4 regions of the Micromonospora sp. NPDC004551 genome follow, and region 2 is predicted to be linked to each of the others. Evidence: riboswitches for the same ligand, from Rfam matches in the RefSeq annotation. Region 2 holds a riboswitch; each other region holds the start of a gene.

Region 1 (4,176 bases), on a different contig from region 2:
GGCGGGCCGGCGCGGGCCACGGACCGCCGGGAAGCCGCCCCGCGACCCGGCCCTTAGCAGCACGGCGAGCAGCAGCACGACGGCGAACGCGCCCAGCACGGCCAGGCAGACGCTCCACCCGGACGGGTCACCGCCCGGGTGGGTCAGCGGCAGCGCGCGCACCGGGCAGCCGTCGCCCGTGCAGTCCGCGAGGGTGGCGGCCCCTCCGGTGTGCCCGACGGCGTGGGCGACCGGCCGTTCCGCCGGCTCGTGCCCGCCGTGGCCGAGGGTGTGCATCGCGGTCAACCCGACCAGCGTGCCGAGCAGCAGCAGGATTCGGGCCCAGCGCCCGCTCACCGCCGTCCGCATCGCCACACCCTCACGGTAGCCAACCGACCGGGCGCCCCGGCCGGGAACCGCCGCCGGTCGCGTCCTCGGTGCGCGCCGGCCCGCCTGGCTACCATTCCGGGCGACGACCCCGGCCTGCGTCGCTCCGCGGGCACCCGGGCCGACCGGTGAACCGACCGGCCCGGTGAGACCTGTCCCGTCGCGAATCGTTGGGAGAGACGCCATGGGCGCCGACCACACCCGTCCCGCGCCGTCCGCCCCGCCGGGCGTACGGCGGATCCTTGTCGCGACGGTGGTGCCGCTCTTCCTGATCACCGTGGTCGCCGCGCTGGTGCTCTGGCCCCGACAGGGCCCGGACCCTGCGGACGCGCCGGCACTGCCCCGCTACCACGGCACGGTGACCCGGGTGGTGACCGTGCCGTGCCCACCGACTCCCGAGACGCCGGAGGGCGGGTCCGCCGGCCCGTGCGGGACGGTGACCGTCAGCGCCGAGCAGGGTCCGGACGCCGGCCGGCAGGTCGAGACGCCGGTGCCCTCCGGCCCCGGCGCGCCCCGCGTCGAGGTCGGCGACAAGGTGATCCTGGTCGAGCTGACCGACCCGGCCGATCCGGCGATGAAGACCTACAACATCGCCGAGCACCGGCGCGGCACGCTGGTCTGGCTGGCGGCGCTGTTCGCCGTGGCGATCGTGGCGTTCGGCCGCTGGCGCGGGCTGGCCGCGCTCGGCGGGCTGGTGGCGAGCTTCGCCATCCTGCTCGGTTTCGTGCTGCCCGGCATCGGCGCCGGCCAGCCGCCGCTGCTGATGGCGATCGTCGGGGCCGCGCTGATCATGTTCGTGGTGCTCTACCTGACCCACGGGATCACCGCGCAGACCTCGGTGGCCGTGCTCGGCACGCTCGGCAGCCTGGTGCTGACCGGGGTCCTCGGCACCCTGGCCACCGCCGCCACCCACCTGACCGGCTTCGGCAGCGAGGACGCGACCACCCTGTCGATGCTCCAGCGCGACGTGGACCTGCACGGGCTGCTGCTGGCCGGGATCGTCATCGGCTCGCTCGGCGTGCTGGACGACGTCACGGTCACCCAGGCGGCCACGGTCACCGAGCTGGCCCATGCCAACCCCACGCTCTCCCGCCGGCACCTCTACCGGGCGGCAACCCGGGTGGGCCGGGCGCACATCGCGTCCACGGTCAACACCATCGTGCTGGCGTACGCGGGCGCCTCGCTGCCGTTGCTGCTCCTGCTCGTCGCCGACTCGCGGCCGGTGAGCGAGATCCTCACGAGCGAGTTCCTGGCCCAGGAGATCGTCCGCAGCGCGGTGGCCACGCTCGGCCTGATCGCGGCCGTACCGCTGACCACCGGACTGGCGGCCGTGGTCACCACGGCCGGGCGGCGCACCACCGCGGGCCCGGTGGCGCCCCCGGCCCCGCGGCCGCCGGAGGCCAGGGACGAGGCGCTGGAGGCGCTGGGCGGCGACAGGAGCACGGAGGCCGCATGGTGACACTCCGCAGCGTGACGGCGGATTTCAAACGCGATCCTGGTCACGCATTGCGAGGACGAATTCTCGCTATTGGTCGGCTTCCGGACGTAGAACACCGAGAGGAGTCTCGGGTAACCTCGCTGCCGGTCACCGCCGAAGGCGCGCACCCGCGCCAGCGGTGCCGCCGCCCAATCGCCCGCGGGCGAGCCGGGGAACCAGGTACATGGGGTGAATCCGCGCGAGCGGTAGGGGCCACTTCCGTCCCGAACCCGGCAGCTAACCCGGTCGGCGGCCGACGGAAGGGAACACTGTGACGGCACCCCTGCGCCGCTGGCTGACCCCCGTGGTGGCCGTGCTCGCCGCGCTCACCGTGCTGGCCGGGCCGACCCCGGCGATGGCGGCCCCGAGCAACCCCACCCCCTCGGGGCACTCCGAGGACGACGACGACCCTCTCATCACCGAGGCCATCGACAGCGCCAACCGGGCCTACCTCCAGGCCAAGGCGAAGCTCGACAAGTCGCGCAAGCGCCAGCTCCAGCTCGCCCTCGAGGTGAAGGCGGCGCAGGGCGAGCTCGACGCGCTGAGCCCGCAGGTGGCCCAGATGGCCGCGCAGTCCTACCGGACCGGCCGGATGGGTGCCATGGCCATGCTCATGGAGAGCAACAGTCCCGACTCGTTCGTCCGGCGGGTCGCCGCCCTCGACGAGCTGAACCTGCTGAACGCGCAGAAGCTCGCCGCCATCAACGCGGCGAAGAACCGCGCCGAGCAGGCCAAGATCGCGCTCGACGCCGAGGTGCGCGAGCAGGAGAAGCAGAAGAACGCGATGGCCCGCGAGAAGGCCGAGACGGAGAAGGCGCTGAAGCTGGTCGGCGGGCTCGGTTTCACCGGCGGCCTGGTCGCCGCCACCTCGCCGGTCGCCCGGATCGGTCCCGGCCGGACGGCCGACGGCGACTGGAAGCCGGAGTCGTGCAGCGAGAACGACCCGACCACCTCGGGCTGCATCACCCCCCGCACGCTCCACGCCTACAAGGAGGTCAAGCGGGCCGGCTTCAACCGCTTCGTGGGCTGCTACCGCCCGGGCGGGCCGTGGGAGCACCCCAAGGGCCGGGCCTGCGACTGGTCCCTCCAGAACAGCGGCTTCTCCCCGTGGCGCACGAAGGACCAGCGGATGTACGGCAACAACGTCGCCGCCTTCCTCATCCGTAACGCCGACCGGCTGGGCATCTACTACGTGATCTGGAACCGGCAGATCTGGTTCCCGGCCACCGGCTGGAAGTCCTACAGCGGGCCCTCCAACCACACCGACCACGTGCACATGTCGCTGCTCTGACGACGTACGCACACGAAGGGCCGGCCCGCGACGCGGGCCGGCCCTTCGGCGTTCTCGGGTGGGTCAGCCGGCCAGCGCCGGGTCGGCGGGTGCGGCCGGGGCGGGCACCGGGGTGGCCGGCGAACCGGCCGGGGCCTCGGCCACCGTGCGCACCTCGCCCGCGCTGAGCCGGTACGACAGGCCGACCACCGTGCACCGCCCCGCCGCCACCTCGCCGGCGAGCACGGAGGACCGGGCCAGCAGCGCCTCCACGGTCTGCGCGATGTGGATGTCGACGATCCCGTCGAGGTCCTCGACGCCCTCCCGGGCGGCCCGGAGCAGGCTCGGCGCGACGGCGTCCACCACCGCGCCGAGGTGCCCGGACGGCGACGTGCCGGTGCGGACCGCCTCACGGGCGGCCTGGACCGCGCCGCACGAGTCGTGGCCGAGCACCACCACGAGAGGGGTGCCCAGCACGGTCACCGCGTATTCGACGCTGCCCAGCACCTCCGGGCCCGCGGTGTGGCCGGCGGTGCGGACGACGAAGAGGTCACCGAGCCCCCGGTCGAAGATGATCTCGGCGGCGAGCCGGGAGTCGGAGCAGCCCACGAGCACCGCGAACGGGTGCTGGCCGTCGGCGACGGCCGCCCGGTGTCCGGCGTCCTGATTCGGATGGTGCGGGGCGCCGGTGACGAACCGGCGGTTACCGGCGTAGAGCTCCGCGAGCGCCTGTTCGGGAGTGATCGGCGGCACTGGTCCTCACCTCGTCCTCGCGCATGAAAGCCCTGGTCAGCCCGGCCGGCGGCGGAGGCGGCCTCGGCACCCACGGTCACACGCAGTCCAAGGTACGTCAAGATTTACGTGATACGGATTTCATACGTTGCGGCGCCCTTGACGCGGGGCTCCGGCGGCACCCGGCGATCGAGGGCAGGACCGGAGGATACGCGAGAGGGCCATACGATGACCACCATGGCGACGACACCGGGTGCGAGAGGCGGCGGCCGGAACTGGACGTTCCTCACCAACCACGGGCACGTGCTCCTGGCCATCGCCCGCAACCCCA
Region 2 (4,176 bases):
CGCGGCGACCCTGCCGCTCGGCGGGGCCGCGGCCCCGCCGGCGGCGCCCGCCGTGGTGGCCTCCGTCGAGGGTCCGGCCCTCCGGGCCGACGCCGGTCAGCACCTCCCGGCCGGAGCGGACGGGCGCGCCGCCGACGCGGTGCGCGGGGCGGCCCTCCGGGGCGGGGCCGTTGCCCCGGCCCTGCGGGACGACGCCGCCGACGGGCCGGCCCGGTCGGCCGGCGAGCCCGGGCCGGTGGCGGTGTTCATAGCCGTCACCCGGGAGGCGGACCGGGCCGTGTCCGGCACCGGCGCGGCCGGACGGCCTCTCGTCCTGGCGGGGCTGGTTCCCGCAACCGTCGGCTCCCGGGCACCGCCCGCCCGCTGACCCCCTCGCCCTCCCCACGCACCGAACCTCACCCCCGCACCCGCCCGTGAGCGGCCCGGCGGGACGCGTCGCCGCTGCGCCCGCCGCTCCCACGGGCCGTGCGGACACCTCTCCACCACGATCTCTCCCGTGAGGTGCGCCATGCCGCAGACCGTTCTCTACCGCTTCCTGACCGAGGTTCCCGAGGCCGCCGCGATCTGGTCGGCCCTGCTCCTGCTCGCCCTCGGCGTGCTCGCCGTGCTGGTCGCCCGCCCCGAGCGGGACGGGGCACCCGAGCCGGCCCCCGACCCGGCCGCCGACGAGGCCGCCCGCCGGGCCGACCTGCGCCGCTACGCCGACGAGGTGGCGGTGGCCGCCGCCGGGGCCCGGCAGACCGCCCGGCGGCGCCGGGAGCAGTGGCTCGCCGCCCACGACGAGGCCGACCGGGCCTGGCGGGCGTACGACGAGGCCGACACGGCCGCCCGCCGGCTCGCCGGCGCCGCCGCCCTGCCCGCCCCGCACACCCCGCGCACCCCCGCCGAGTACGCGGCCCGGGAGCGCTGGCTGCACCACACCGCCATGACGGCCCACTGGCGGGGCGACCTGAGCGCCCGCCAGCTCGCCGACGTCCTGGCCCACCGCAACGGGTGGGACCCGCGCCGGCACCCGGCCGAGCAGGAGATCGTCCTGGCCCGGGCGGTACGTGAGGGCCGCCGGGCCGGTTGGACGGCGGCCGCCGAGCGGGAGCGGCGGGCGTGGCGGGACGCCGAGCTGGCCGCCGAGGCGGCCCGCACCCTGGCCTCCGAGGCGTACGCGGCCACCGGCGCCCTCCGCCGCACCCCTGCGAACGACGGCACGGCGGCGCGCACGCCGGTCACCGCCACCGCCGTGGCCGGTGCACGCTGGCGCCCGGCCCGCGCCGGCTGAACCCGGGTCGACTCCCGGCTCGCGGGCGGGAATCGGCCGAATCGTTATCCGAAATCGGTGAGCCCGGTCACCCGGACCCCGGAAACGGTCATCGGGGGCAGGCGGTGCGATCGACCCCCGCAATTCCGGGTGGGCCGCCACCGGATGTCCGCTTTTCGCCGGACCGTGCCGCCGTAACTGCTCGTCCCATTGAGTGAAGTCAGTGACCGACTGTTCCGATATCCGTAGTGGTGCACGAGGTTTAAGCAGGTGAGAGCGCTTGGCAGGCGGCATACCCACCGGTAGTGTCGGCGCGTCCGGAGCGGTTTCCGATCGCAAGTGGCGACGCCGCGCCGACCCGCCTAATCGTGCTCTCACGAACCGGGGACCCACAGCAACACCGGGGTGAATCCGCGGGCCACGGCCCGGGGTAGGGCGAACTTCCCGCCCGAATCCGTCAGCTAACCCGGTCGGCGGTCATGGAAGGAGTGCCATTCCTCGTGCTCACCAGCCCCCGCTCGTCCCCCCGCCTCCGCGGCATCGTGGTGCCGGCGCTCGCCTGACGGCGACCGGATCCGGCAACCGTCCCGACCGCCCGGCCCCCCGGGCGATCCCCTTCCGCGGCGACCCGCCCCGCCAGCGCGCGTGAGTTCCTCCGCGCGTGGGGCCGGTGTGTGCCGCACGCTCCGTGGAGGAACCCGTGAAGCACCACCTGAAGCGTCAGTTGCGCCGCATCGTGACCGAACGTCCGTACCAGATCATCGCCGGCTCGGCCGCGGCGCTCGTCCTGGCCGGCGGCACCAGTGCCGCCCTCGCCGCCACCGACGACGCCCCGGTCCGCCAGGAGAACACCGCCGCGGTGGCCGAGCTGGGCTCCCGGCTCGGCGAGGTCGCGACCCGCGGTGAGGCCCGGGCCGCCGCCCCCTCGCCGTCCGTCTCCCCGAGCGCGTCGCCGTCGGCCGCGAAGGCCGCGGCCAAGGCCACCACCGACCCGGACACCACCCGGAAGGCCAAGCCGAAGCCGCCATCGACCAAGGTGCTCGACTACACCTACGAGGCGCAGACCGCCTACTGGAACTGCGGCCCGGCCGCGGTGCGCAACGCGCTCAGCGCGAGCGGCGTCGAGACCACCCAGGACGCGATGATCGCCCCGCTGAACGCCGGCGAGAACGGCACCAACTCCGCCGAGGACACCACCCGGGGTCTGAACCAGATGGTCAAGGGCAGCCCGTACCGGACCCACATGTTCGACGGCTCGGCGAGCCCGGCGGAGATGGACCAGCTCCAGGCGGACGTGGTCAAGGCGATCACCGACGGCCGGGGCGTGGTGGTCAACATCGCCGGCGACGCCACCGACACCGACGGTGGCTGGCACTCGTTCCCGGGCGGCCACTACATCGCCGTGGTCGGCTACAAGGACGACGGCCGCACCGTCCGGATCGCCGACTCGGCGAACGCGGCGCTGCCCGCGTACTGGATCAGCACCATCGACCTGGCGAACTGGGCCGCCACCCGCGGCTACTCCGCCTGATCGCACCTACCGTCGGGCACCGGCTCCACCGAGCCGGTGCCCGACGTCGTCCGCGCCGGTGTCCGCTCTCGCGCCCGGTGTCCGTCCGGTGGCACACTGCGCCGTATGGGCGACGAGACGGGTACCCGCCATCTGCTGCTGCTGCACGGCATGGGCGCCACCGGTGAGGTGTGGCTGCCCTGGGCGCCGCTGCTGGAGCGCTCCTGGGCGGGGCGCTGGCTCGCCCCCGACCTGGCCGGTCACGGCTGGTCGCCCCCGCTGCCCGGCTACTCCTTCGAGGCCCTGGCCCGGCGGGTCGTCGAGGGCCTCGGCCCGGTGGCCGACCGGCTCGGCCCCCGCGACCGGCTCGTGCTGCTCGGCCACTCGCTCGGCGGGGTGGTGGCGCTGGCGCTGGCCGCGCGGTCGCGGCGCCTGCCCGTCGACGCGGTGGTCGGGCTCGGCATCAAGGCCGTCTGGTCCCCGGCCGAGCTGGCGAAGGCCCGCGAGCTGGCCGACCGTCCGGTGACCTGGTTCGCCACCCGGGACGAGGCGGCCCGCCGCTACCTGCGGGTCTCCGGGCTGGCCGGGCTGTTCGCCCCCGACCATCCGGTCGTGGAGGCGGGGTTGCGCCGTGAGGACGGCCGCTGGCGCCTGGCCATGGACCCGGCCGCGTTCGCGGTGGGGGAGCCGCGGCTGCCCGCGCTGCTCGCCGCCACCGACGTCCCGGTGCTGCTGGCCCGCGGTGAGCAGGACCCGATGGTCAGCGACGCGCAGCTCAAGGAGCTGGGCGTTCCCGTGGCGACCCTGCCCGGCCTCGGCCACAACGCGCACGTCGAGGACCCGGCGGCGGTGCTCGCCCTCCTCGACGACTACCTCTGACCGCCCGTCAGGCGGTGGGGGAGGGCAGCGGCGCGTCGTCCCGCGGCGCGGGCACGGTCCGCTCCGGCGCGAGTTCCCGGCGGGCGGCGTCGAGGAAGACCTCGGCGTACGACTCGGCGGGGAAGTCGCCCAGGTAGCGGGATCGGGTGGCCCAGCGGGCCGCCGCCTTCGGGTCGGTCTCCAGCAGCTCGGTCAGCACCTCGTCCACGTTGGACATGTCCCGGCGCAGCACGTAGCCGGAGCCGGCCAGCGGGAACCGCTCGACGAAGTGCGCACCGTCGACGCCCATGTCGGTGACCGCGTACGGCTTGCCCGAGTAGAGCCAGTCGGAGATCACCCCGGAGACGTCCGAGACCAGCGCGTCGGCGCGGTTGACGCACTCGGTGAGGGTCAGCTCGCGGCCGGCCGCCGCGCCCCACAGGTGGGCCCGGCCGGTCCGGGCCCGGTCGGCGGCGAGCAGCTCGGTGAGGCGCGCGAGCTGCCGCGCCGAGGCCGGGTTCTGCGTGGTGTAAGGGTGCGCCCGCAGGATCACCGT
Region 3 (4,176 bases), on a different contig from region 2:
CGAGCCCACGCTGGTGCAGCCGTCCAGCATCGACGTCCGCCTGGACCGGCTGTTCCGGGTCTTCAACAACCATCTCTACACGCACATCGACCCGTCCGTGCAGCAGGACGACCTCACCTCGATGGTGGAGGTGCCCGAGGGCCAGCCGTTCGTGCTGCACCCGGGCGAGTTCGTGCTCGCCTCCACGCTGGAGGTGATCTCGCTGGGCGACCAGCTCGCCGGCCGCTTGGAGGGCAAGTCCAGCCTGGGCCGCCTCGGTCTGCTCACCCACTCGACCGCCGGTTTCATCGACCCGGGCTTCTCCGGGCACGTCACGCTGGAGCTGTCCAACGTGGCCAACCTGCCGATCACACTCTGGCCGGGCATGAAGATCGGCCAGCTCTGCATCTTCCGGCTCTCCTCGCCGGCCGAGCACCCGTACGGCTCGGCCGTCTACGGCTCCCGCTACCAGGGCCAGCGCGGGCCCACCCCGAGCCGGTCCTGGCAGAACTGGCGCACCTGGCCGACGCGCTGACCGACCCGCACCTGAGTGACGGCACCGGGGCCCCCGCCACGCGGGGACCCCGGCCCGCACATCAGCCCGGGCGGCCGTAGCTGTTGATCTGGCCGTCGTCGACGCGCTTCATCGTGATCGGCTTGCCGGACTGGGAGGCGTGCACCACCCAGCCGTCGCCGACGTACATGGCGACGTGGTGCAGGTCGCTGTAGTAGAAGACGAGGTCGCCGGCGCGCAGCTCGCTCCGGCTCACCCGCCTGGTCACGTCGTGCTGCTGCCGCGCGTTGTGCGGCAGCGAGACGCCGGCCTTCGCCCAGGCCGCCATGGTGAGGCCCGAGCAGTCGTAGTGGTCCGGCCCGGCGGCGCCCCAGACATAGATCTTGCCGATCTGGGCGCAGGCGAACTTGACCGCGATGCCGGCCGGGCCACCGGGGTAGCCGGCGGGGCAGGGCGCCGGGCGCAGGGGCCCGCCGCCACCGTTGCCGTAGACCTTGAGGCGCAGCTTCTGCAGCTTGGCGATCTCGGCGTCGATCTGCTTCTTCTTGGCCGCGAGCTGGGCCTCGGTGCGCGCCAGCCCGGTGATCATTTCGTCGAGTGGCCGCTTCTTGGCGGCCAGTTCGTCGCGCAGCTCGGCAACGGCGTGGACCTGCTCCTGCTGGCGGTGCGCGAAGCGGTCGAGCAGTTGGAGGCCGTCCACGAGGTCGCTCGGTGACCGGCTGCCGAGCAGCGCGTTGACGGTGGAGAGGTTGTTGTCGCCCTTGTACGCGTCGGCGGCGAGCCCGCCCACCTGACCGAGGGCGGCGTCGACCCGCGCCTCGAGCGGGGCGATCTGCCGGGCGAGCGCGGCGGCCTGCTTCCGCTTGGCGGCGAGCTGCTCGCGGGTGGCGTTGACCTGTTCGATGATCGGTTCGAGCTTGTTCCAGTCCTGGTCGATCTGGCGCTCGATCTCGGCGACCGACGGGTCGGCGTGTGCCGCCGTGGCGCCGCCGGTCAGGACGACGGCGGTGCCGACCAGGGCGGCCAGGGCGGTGGTGAAGCGGGACCAGCGGGAACGCGGCGCAGCCGTCGAGCGGTCGACCGACCGGCCCGACGGTGGCCGCGGGGCATGGCGTGCCACCGGGCTTCCGTACTCCTTCTTCCTGGCCGCCTACCGAGTTAGCTGACGGGTTCGGGCGGGAAGGGAGCCGCCCTACCGCAGTGGCTGCGGATTCACCCCAGGTACCTGGGTCCCCGGCTCGCCCGGAGGCGACTCGGCGGTGTCGGACCGTCACCACCCGGGCTGGACGGTGAAGCTGGCGGTCGACGATTGACCAGAGTAGAGAGCGTCGTTATCGTTCCGCAACCCAACAGGCCGTGACACTCCGTACGTGAAGGTTTTCTTCACACGAGATTACTTTGTGGAAAGGTATTGACCCGGAGGGTGTGCGGGGTGAGGGTGGGGATCGCAGTGACCCCCATCCCTGTCTGGAGGTTCGATGCACCTCTCACCCCCACCGTCGGGCAGACGGATGCTGCTGGCAGCCGCCGTCGCGGCTGCCACCGCACTGGTGGCGACCGGACCGGTCGCCGCCGAACCGCTCACCCAACCCGCCGGCGACCGCCAGGACCAGTACGCCGCCGCAGCAGCGGAGTACGGCGTGCCGCAGAGCGTCCTGCTCAGCGTCTCGTACCTGGAGTCGCGCTGGGACACCCACACGGGTCAGCCGAGCACCAGCGGCGGCTACGGCCCGATGCACCTCACCGACGCCCAGCACGTCCTCGCGACCCCGGCCAGCGGCCACGTCGACGAGGGCGAGGACCCGAGGGGCGACGACTCCCGCCCGCTCACCCTCGACCCGGCCATCGCGGCCGCACCGGCGGAGGACGTGCTGCCGCAGGCGTCCCTGCAGACGCTCGACGCCGCCGCGGCACTCACCGGCCTCGCCGAGGAGACGCTGCGGACCGACGCGGCCGCGAACATCCGGGGCGGGGCGGCGCTGCTCGCCTCGTACCAGAAGGAACTGGGTGCGCCGGTCGGCGCCGGCACCGACCCGGCGGCCTGGTACAGCGCGGTGGCCCGGTACTCCGGCGCGGACACCGAGGACGCGGCGGCGGCCTTCGCCGACGAGGTCTACGACCAGCTCGGCCTGGGCGCGGCCCGCACCACCGACGACGGCCAGCGGGTGACCCTGGCCGCCACCACGGTGACGCCGGACCAGTCCGGGCTGCACAAGCTGGGCCTCCGCCGCGCCGAGCGGCCGGACGGCCTGGAGTGCCCGGTCCGCCTCGCCTGCGAGTGGATCCCGGCCCCGTACCAGAAGTACGGCCCGGGAGCCGGCGACTACGGCAACCACGACCTCGGCAACCGGCCGGCCCAGCAGAAGATCGAGTACATCGTCATCCACGACACCGAGGGCTACTTCGGCCCGAGCGTGAACCTGGTGAAGGACCCGACCTACCTGGGCTGGCACTACACGCTGCGCTCGGTGGACGGGTACGTGGCCCAGCACATCAAGGCCAAGGACGTGGGCTGGCACGCGGGCAACTGGTACGTCAACGCCAAGTCCATCGGCCTGGAGCACGAGGGCTTCGCCGGCCACGGCACCTGGTACACCGAGGCGATGTACCGGACCTCGGCCAAGCTGGTCCGGCACCTGGCGCTGAAGTTCCAGATCCCGCTGGACCGGCAGCACATCATCGGCCACGACAACGTGCCCGGCACCACCGCCGGCACCGTGGCCGGCATGCACTGGGACCCGGGCCCCTACTGGGACTGGTCGCACTACTTCGATCTCATGAAGGCGCCGTTCCACTCCACCGGCACGCCGCACACCGGCCTGGTCACGATCGACCCGGACTTCGCCACCAACCAGCCGGCCTTCACCGGCTGCAACCAGCAGCCGCCGGGTGTGCCGAAGCCGACGCCGCCGGCCGCGCCGTGCCCGCTGCGCGGCTCCTCGGCGGTGATCCTGCGGACCGCGCCGAGCGCCACCGCCCCGCTGGTCAACGACCTCGGTCTGCGACCGAACGGCACGCCGGACACCATGTACATCTCCGACCACGGCGCGCGCGCCTCGGCCGGCCAGACGTACGCCCTCGCGGACATCCAGGGCGACTGGACCGCCATCTGGTACCTCAACCAGAAGGCGTGGTTCTACAACCCGGCCTCCGCACCGACGGCCAAGTGGGCGAACGGCTTCGTGGTGACCCCCAAGCCCGGGAAGACCACCATCCGGGTGTACGGGCGCGCCTACCCCGAGCAGGCGGCCTACCCGGCCGGGGTGCCGTACCAGACCATCTCTCCGCTGCAGTACTCCCTCTCGGCGGGCCAGCGGTACGTGGTCGGCGGGGTCCTGCCGGGCGAGTACTACCGGGCCGTCACCTTCGACGGCTCCGCACCGGGTGACTGGACGGTCATCCGCGGCGAGAACCGGTACGTGCAGATCCAGTTCGGGCACCGCGTGATGTTCGTGAACCTCGACGACGTCGACATCCAGCCCGCCTCGGTCGGCGCACCCGCCTGACCGACCTGATGACGAAGGCCCCCGGTCCGCAGGGACCGGGGGCCTTCGTGCAGCTGTGGATCAGTAGGGGCGGCGGTAGCCGGCGACGGGCATGTAGGAGACCTTGCTGACCTGGACCGGTTTGCCGGTCCGCGGCGCGTGCACCATCAGCCCGTTGCCGAGGTAGAGCCCCACATG
Region 4 (4,176 bases), on a different contig from region 2:
GGACGGTGGTGGGCGACCCGGCGCAGACCGCCTGGACCGGCGACCCGCAGGAGCTGGCGCGGGCCCGTGATCAGGCGCTGGGCCGGCGCCGCCGCTACCGGTACGAGCTGACCACCAACTACCGCAACTCGGCGGAGATCTTCGCGGTGGCGGCCGCGGAGATCCACCGCGTCCACCCCGATCTCGCGTTGCCCACGGCGGTCCGGTCCACCGGCGTGGCGCCGGTCGAGCGCACCGTGCCCGCGACCGACCTGCCGGCCGCCACGGCGGCGGCGGCCCGCGCGCTGCTGGCCGAGGTCGAGGGCACGGTCGGCGTCATCACGCCGGTGCCGCGCCGGGACGAGGTGGCCGGCTGGCTGGGCGACCTGGGCGGCCGGCTCCAGGTGGTCACCAGCCTCCAGGCCAAGGGCATGGAGTACGACGGGGTGGTGCTCGTCGCACCGAGCGAGATCCGGGCCGATCCGGGGTCGGGCGTGCGCACCCTCTACGTGGCGCTCTCCCGGGCCACCCAGCGGCTCACCACGCTCGACCCGGTCGGCTGACGCCGGGCGCCGCGATCCGGGTTCACTTGCATACATAGCGATGTGAGCATAGATTGAGCCCAGCCGGTGCGGCGGACGAGAGGGTGTGGGCGTGGGCGCAGGTCATGACCACAGCGGCACGGTGGCCAACGCGGCGCAGCGTCACCGGGGCCGGCTCTGGGCCGCGTTCGCGCTGCTCAGCGCCCTGATGGTGGTCGAGGCGGTGGCCGCGTTCGCCACCGGCTCGCTGGCCCTGCTCTCCGACGCCGGGCACATGTTCACCGACGTCCTCGGCATCGGCATGGCGCTCGCCGCGATCACGGCCACCCGGCACGCCGACACCGACCCGCAGCGCACCTTCGGGCTCTACCGGCTCGAGGTGCTGGCCGCACTGGCCAACGCGGTGCTGCTCGGCGCCGTGGCCGTCTACGTCCTGGTCGAGGCGGTACGCCGGTTCGGCGAGCCGCCGGAGGTGCTGGCCGGGCCGATGCTCGCCGTGGCGGTGCTCGGCCTGCTCGCCAACATCGCGGCGTTCGCGCTGCTGCGCCCCGGCGCCGAGGAGAGCATCAACCTGCGCGGGGCCTACCTGGAGGTGCTGGGCGACCTGCTCGGGTCGATCGGCGTGATCGTCGCCGCCGTGGTCATCGCGCTCACCGACTGGTGGTGGGCCGACCCGCTGGTCGCCGTGGCGATCGGCCTGTTCATCCTGCCGCGCACCTGGCGGCTCGGCCGCGCCGCCGTCCGCATCCTGGTGCAGGCCGCCCCCGAGCACCTCCAGGTGACCGCCGTGCACGACCGGCTGGCCGCGGTGCCGGGCGTCGCCGAGGTGCACGATCTGCACGTCTGGACCCTCACCTCGGGCATGGACGTGGCCTCGGCGCACCTCACCATGACCCCGGGCGCCGAGGTCGGCGAGGTGCTGACCGCCGCCCGGACCGCCCTGCACGAGGACTTCTCGATCGACCACGCGACGTTGCAGATCGAACCCGGAGCGTCGCCGGGAGCCTGTGGCGCGGTCGAGTGGTAATTAGGGCAATCTTAAATCCAAGTGGCTATTGTGCACTTGTGCCGGTTTTGACCGGGACACCGGCCCCCACCAGCGGAGCCGGCCCGGCACAGCGCCGGTAGGCTCGACCGCGGCCTCCGCCGGGCGGCGCCCACCGGCGCCTGCGGCGGCCAGCGCCTAATCGCCCGCAGGGGCGAGCCGGGGAACCACGTTCGTGGGGTGCATCCGCGTCAGCGGTAGGGATCTTCCGTCCCGAACCCGTCAGCTAACCCGGTCGGCGGTTGACGGAAGGACACGTGAATGCCCCCAGTGGCACCTGTACGACGGACGGTCGCCCGGTTGGCGGCCCTGCTCGTCGCGACGCTCGCCCTCGGCGTCGTGACCACGCCGGTCTCCCCCGCCTCGGCGGGCGCACCGACCGGCCTGCTCGCCGCCGCACCCGGCGACGACGAGGGCGGCACCCCGGCGCTGCGCGCCCAGCTCGACGCGGCCAGCAAGGGCTGGCTCGACGCGCGCACCGCGTTGAACCGCTCGGTGACCCGGCAGAAGCAGCTCAGTGCCCAGCTCAAGACGATCAACGCCGAGTTGACCGTCCGCGACGCCAAGGTCGGTGAGATCGCCGGGGTGGCCTACCGGGCCGGGCGGCTCGGCACCGCCGCGGCGCTGCTCGGCAGCAGCAGCCCGGAGGGCTTCATGGACCGCGCGGCGGCCCTGGAGCAGGTGGCCGCGCACGAGGACCGGGCGCTGCGCGACCTCATCGACACCCGGGACGAGGCCACCCGTACGCAGGCCGCGCTCACCGGTGAGATCCAGGAACAGCGCAAGCAGGTCGCGGTGATGGCCAAGCGCAAGCAGCAGGCCGAACGCGCCCTGGAGGTGGCCAACGACCGCGCCTCCAGCAGCGGCGGCGGCAGCGTGCAGGGCACCTCGTCGGCGAACGCCACGCCGGCCAAGCGCAACGCCGACGGTTCCTGGCCACCCGAGTCGTGCAGCGTCGACGACCCGACACCGGCCGACGGCTGCATCACCCCGCGCACGCTGCACGCGCTCCAGCAGGCCAAGGCGGCCGGCTTCACCCGCTACGTCTCCTGCCACCGGCCCAGTGGCTCCGGCGAGCACCCGAAGGGACGGGCGTGCGACTTCGCCGCCCAGAAGGACGGCTTCGGGGGCGTGGCCACCGGCGGCGACAAGACGTACGGCAACAACCTGGCCGCCTACTTCATCCGCAACTCCGACGCGCTCGCCGTGCTCTACGTGATCTGGTTCAAACAGATCTGGCTGCCCAGCAGCGGCTGGAAGGCGTACAGCGGGGGCAACGGCGACCCGTCGAGCGACCACACGAACCACGTGCACCTGTCGGTGTACTGATCGCGCCGGCGGCACCCGGGCTACGCCCCACGACGTACACCGGGTGTCGCCGCGCGGCCCACGACGCGGCGCCGCCGACGGCCGAGCATCGGGGCATGACTCGACTCTCCCCCACCGGACGCAAGGCCCTGCTCACCCTGCACCTGGTCACCTCACTGGGGTGGCTCGGCGCCGACCTGGTGCTGCTGACCCTCGGCGTGGCCGGGCTGCGCGGGGCCGACCCCGAGGTGGTCTACCCGGCGGCCGCGCTGCTGGTCACCTGGCTGTTCGCCCCGCTGAGCGTGCTCGTCTGGCTGGTCGGGCTGGCCAGCGCGCTGCTCACCCCGTGGGGGCTGCTGCGCTGGCGCTGGGTGCTGGTCAAGTTCGCCGTCACCACCGTCGTGCTCACGCTGGTGCTGCTCCTGCTCACCCCGCGGGTCCGGCACCTCGGTGCGCTGGCCGCGGCGGCCGACACCCACCTGCGGGTCGACCTGGTGGTCGCGCCGACCGTATCCAGCACGCTGCTGCTCGTGGTCACGGTGCTGTCCACGTACAAGCCGTGGGGACGGCTCCGGCCGGCTAGCCCGGCGGCGCGGCGAGCGGTGCCCGCCGGCCGGCGGGGGTGACTCACGTGATCCGCCCCTCCAGGGTGGCGCCGAGCCGGCTGGCCAGGCCGAGGTGGGCCGCCCGGGCCTGCCGGAAGGCGTAGCCGAACAGCGGCGCCGGCGCGGACAGGGTGATCTCCACGTCGATGCGCACCACCCCGTCCGGCTCGTCGCGCAGCCGGGTGTGGTTGCGCACCGTGGTGGCCGGCTGCTGCCGGGCCACGGTCACGACCTCGTCCTCGTTGGCGATCAGCACGTCCGCCTGATAGGTCACCGGGAAATGCAGCGGGCCGAGCGCCAACCGGTCGGTGATCGCGTAGCTCGCCAGCGCGCCCGGCCGGGGCGGCAGTTGGCGGACCCGCACGATCAGCGGATGCAGCTCGCCCTGCCGGCTCAGGTCGCCGAGCAGGGCCACCGCGTGCGCCCTCGTGCACCGGGCCTGCACGGTGTAGCTGAAGCTGTCGCTACTGAGCAAGCGGCACCCCTTCGCCGTCGTGGGTCCGCACGATCGTCCCGTACCGGAGCCGGGCTGGCAACGGGTCGAAAGTCCCAGGCCGCGACGCAGGTCGGCGGCCGGAAGTCGGAGCAGCGGGGGTGGGGCGATCAGGCGCCCGGAAGCACCTCGGGGGTGGTGTCGGCGAACCAGGGCTCGGGCGCGCCGAACAGGCCCAGGAGGCCGGTCACCCAGAGCTGACGG

What was found. Region 2 has a riboswitch for cyclic di-AMP ahead of ABZW14_RS18615 (C39 family peptidase). Riboswitches for the same ligand answer to the same signal wherever they lie in the genome.
Region 1: it holds a riboswitch for cyclic di-AMP, as region 2 does, so the genes downstream of both, ABZW14_RS02245 (hypothetical protein) here and ABZW14_RS18615 (C39 family peptidase) in region 2, are expected to answer to the same signal.
Region 3: it holds a riboswitch for cyclic di-AMP, as region 2 does, so the genes downstream of both, ABZW14_RS32395 (NlpC/P60 family protein) here and ABZW14_RS18615 (C39 family peptidase) in region 2, are expected to answer to the same signal.
Region 4: it holds a riboswitch for cyclic di-AMP, as region 2 does, so the genes downstream of both, ABZW14_RS22325 (hypothetical protein) here and ABZW14_RS18615 (C39 family peptidase) in region 2, are expected to answer to the same signal.

The regions. Positions count from the first base shown of each region.
Region 1 is NZ_JBEXLM010000001.1:449,194-453,369, reverse strand. Features, by position in the region: gene ABZW14_RS02255 (hypothetical protein) at 1-354, opposite strand, end outside; gene ABZW14_RS02250 (YibE/F family protein) at 551-1,825, shown strand; cyclic di-AMP (ydaO/yuaA leader) riboswitch at 1,980-2,111, shown strand; gene ABZW14_RS02245 (hypothetical protein) at 2,115-3,134, shown strand; gene ABZW14_RS02240 (carbonic anhydrase) at 3,198-3,866, opposite strand; gene ABZW14_RS02235 (helix-turn-helix domain-containing protein) at 4,074-4,176, shown strand, end outside.
Region 2 is NZ_JBEXLM010000014.1:156,051-160,226, reverse strand. Features, by position in the region: gene ABZW14_RS18625 (hypothetical protein) at 1-367, shown strand, start outside; gene ABZW14_RS18620 (hypothetical protein) at 509-1,273, shown strand; cyclic di-AMP (ydaO/yuaA leader) riboswitch at 1,602-1,743, shown strand; gene ABZW14_RS18615 (C39 family peptidase) at 1,941-2,783, shown strand; gene ABZW14_RS18610 (alpha/beta fold hydrolase) at 2,889-3,641, shown strand; gene ABZW14_RS18605 (CDP-glycerol glycerophosphotransferase family protein) at 3,649-4,176, opposite strand, start outside.
Region 3 is NZ_JBEXLM010000048.1:8,102-12,277, forward strand. Features, by position in the region: gene dcd (dCTP deaminase) at 1-514, shown strand, start outside; gene ABZW14_RS32395 (NlpC/P60 family protein) at 576-1,613, opposite strand; cyclic di-AMP (ydaO/yuaA leader) riboswitch at 1,627-1,762, opposite strand; gene ABZW14_RS32400 (peptidoglycan recognition family protein) at 2,005-3,999, shown strand; gene ABZW14_RS32405 (NlpC/P60 family protein) at 4,060-4,176, opposite strand, start outside.
Region 4 is NZ_JBEXLM010000020.1:1,180-5,355, reverse strand. Features, by position in the region: gene ABZW14_RS22335 (AAA family ATPase) at 1-542, shown strand, start outside; gene ABZW14_RS22330 (cation diffusion facilitator family transporter) at 634-1,548, shown strand; cyclic di-AMP (ydaO/yuaA leader) riboswitch at 1,692-1,823, shown strand; gene ABZW14_RS22325 (hypothetical protein) at 1,828-2,895, shown strand; gene ABZW14_RS22320 (hypothetical protein) at 2,991-3,500, shown strand; gene ABZW14_RS22315 (SRPBCC family protein) at 3,502-3,954, opposite strand; gene ABZW14_RS22310 (STAS domain-containing protein) at 4,083-4,176, opposite strand, start outside.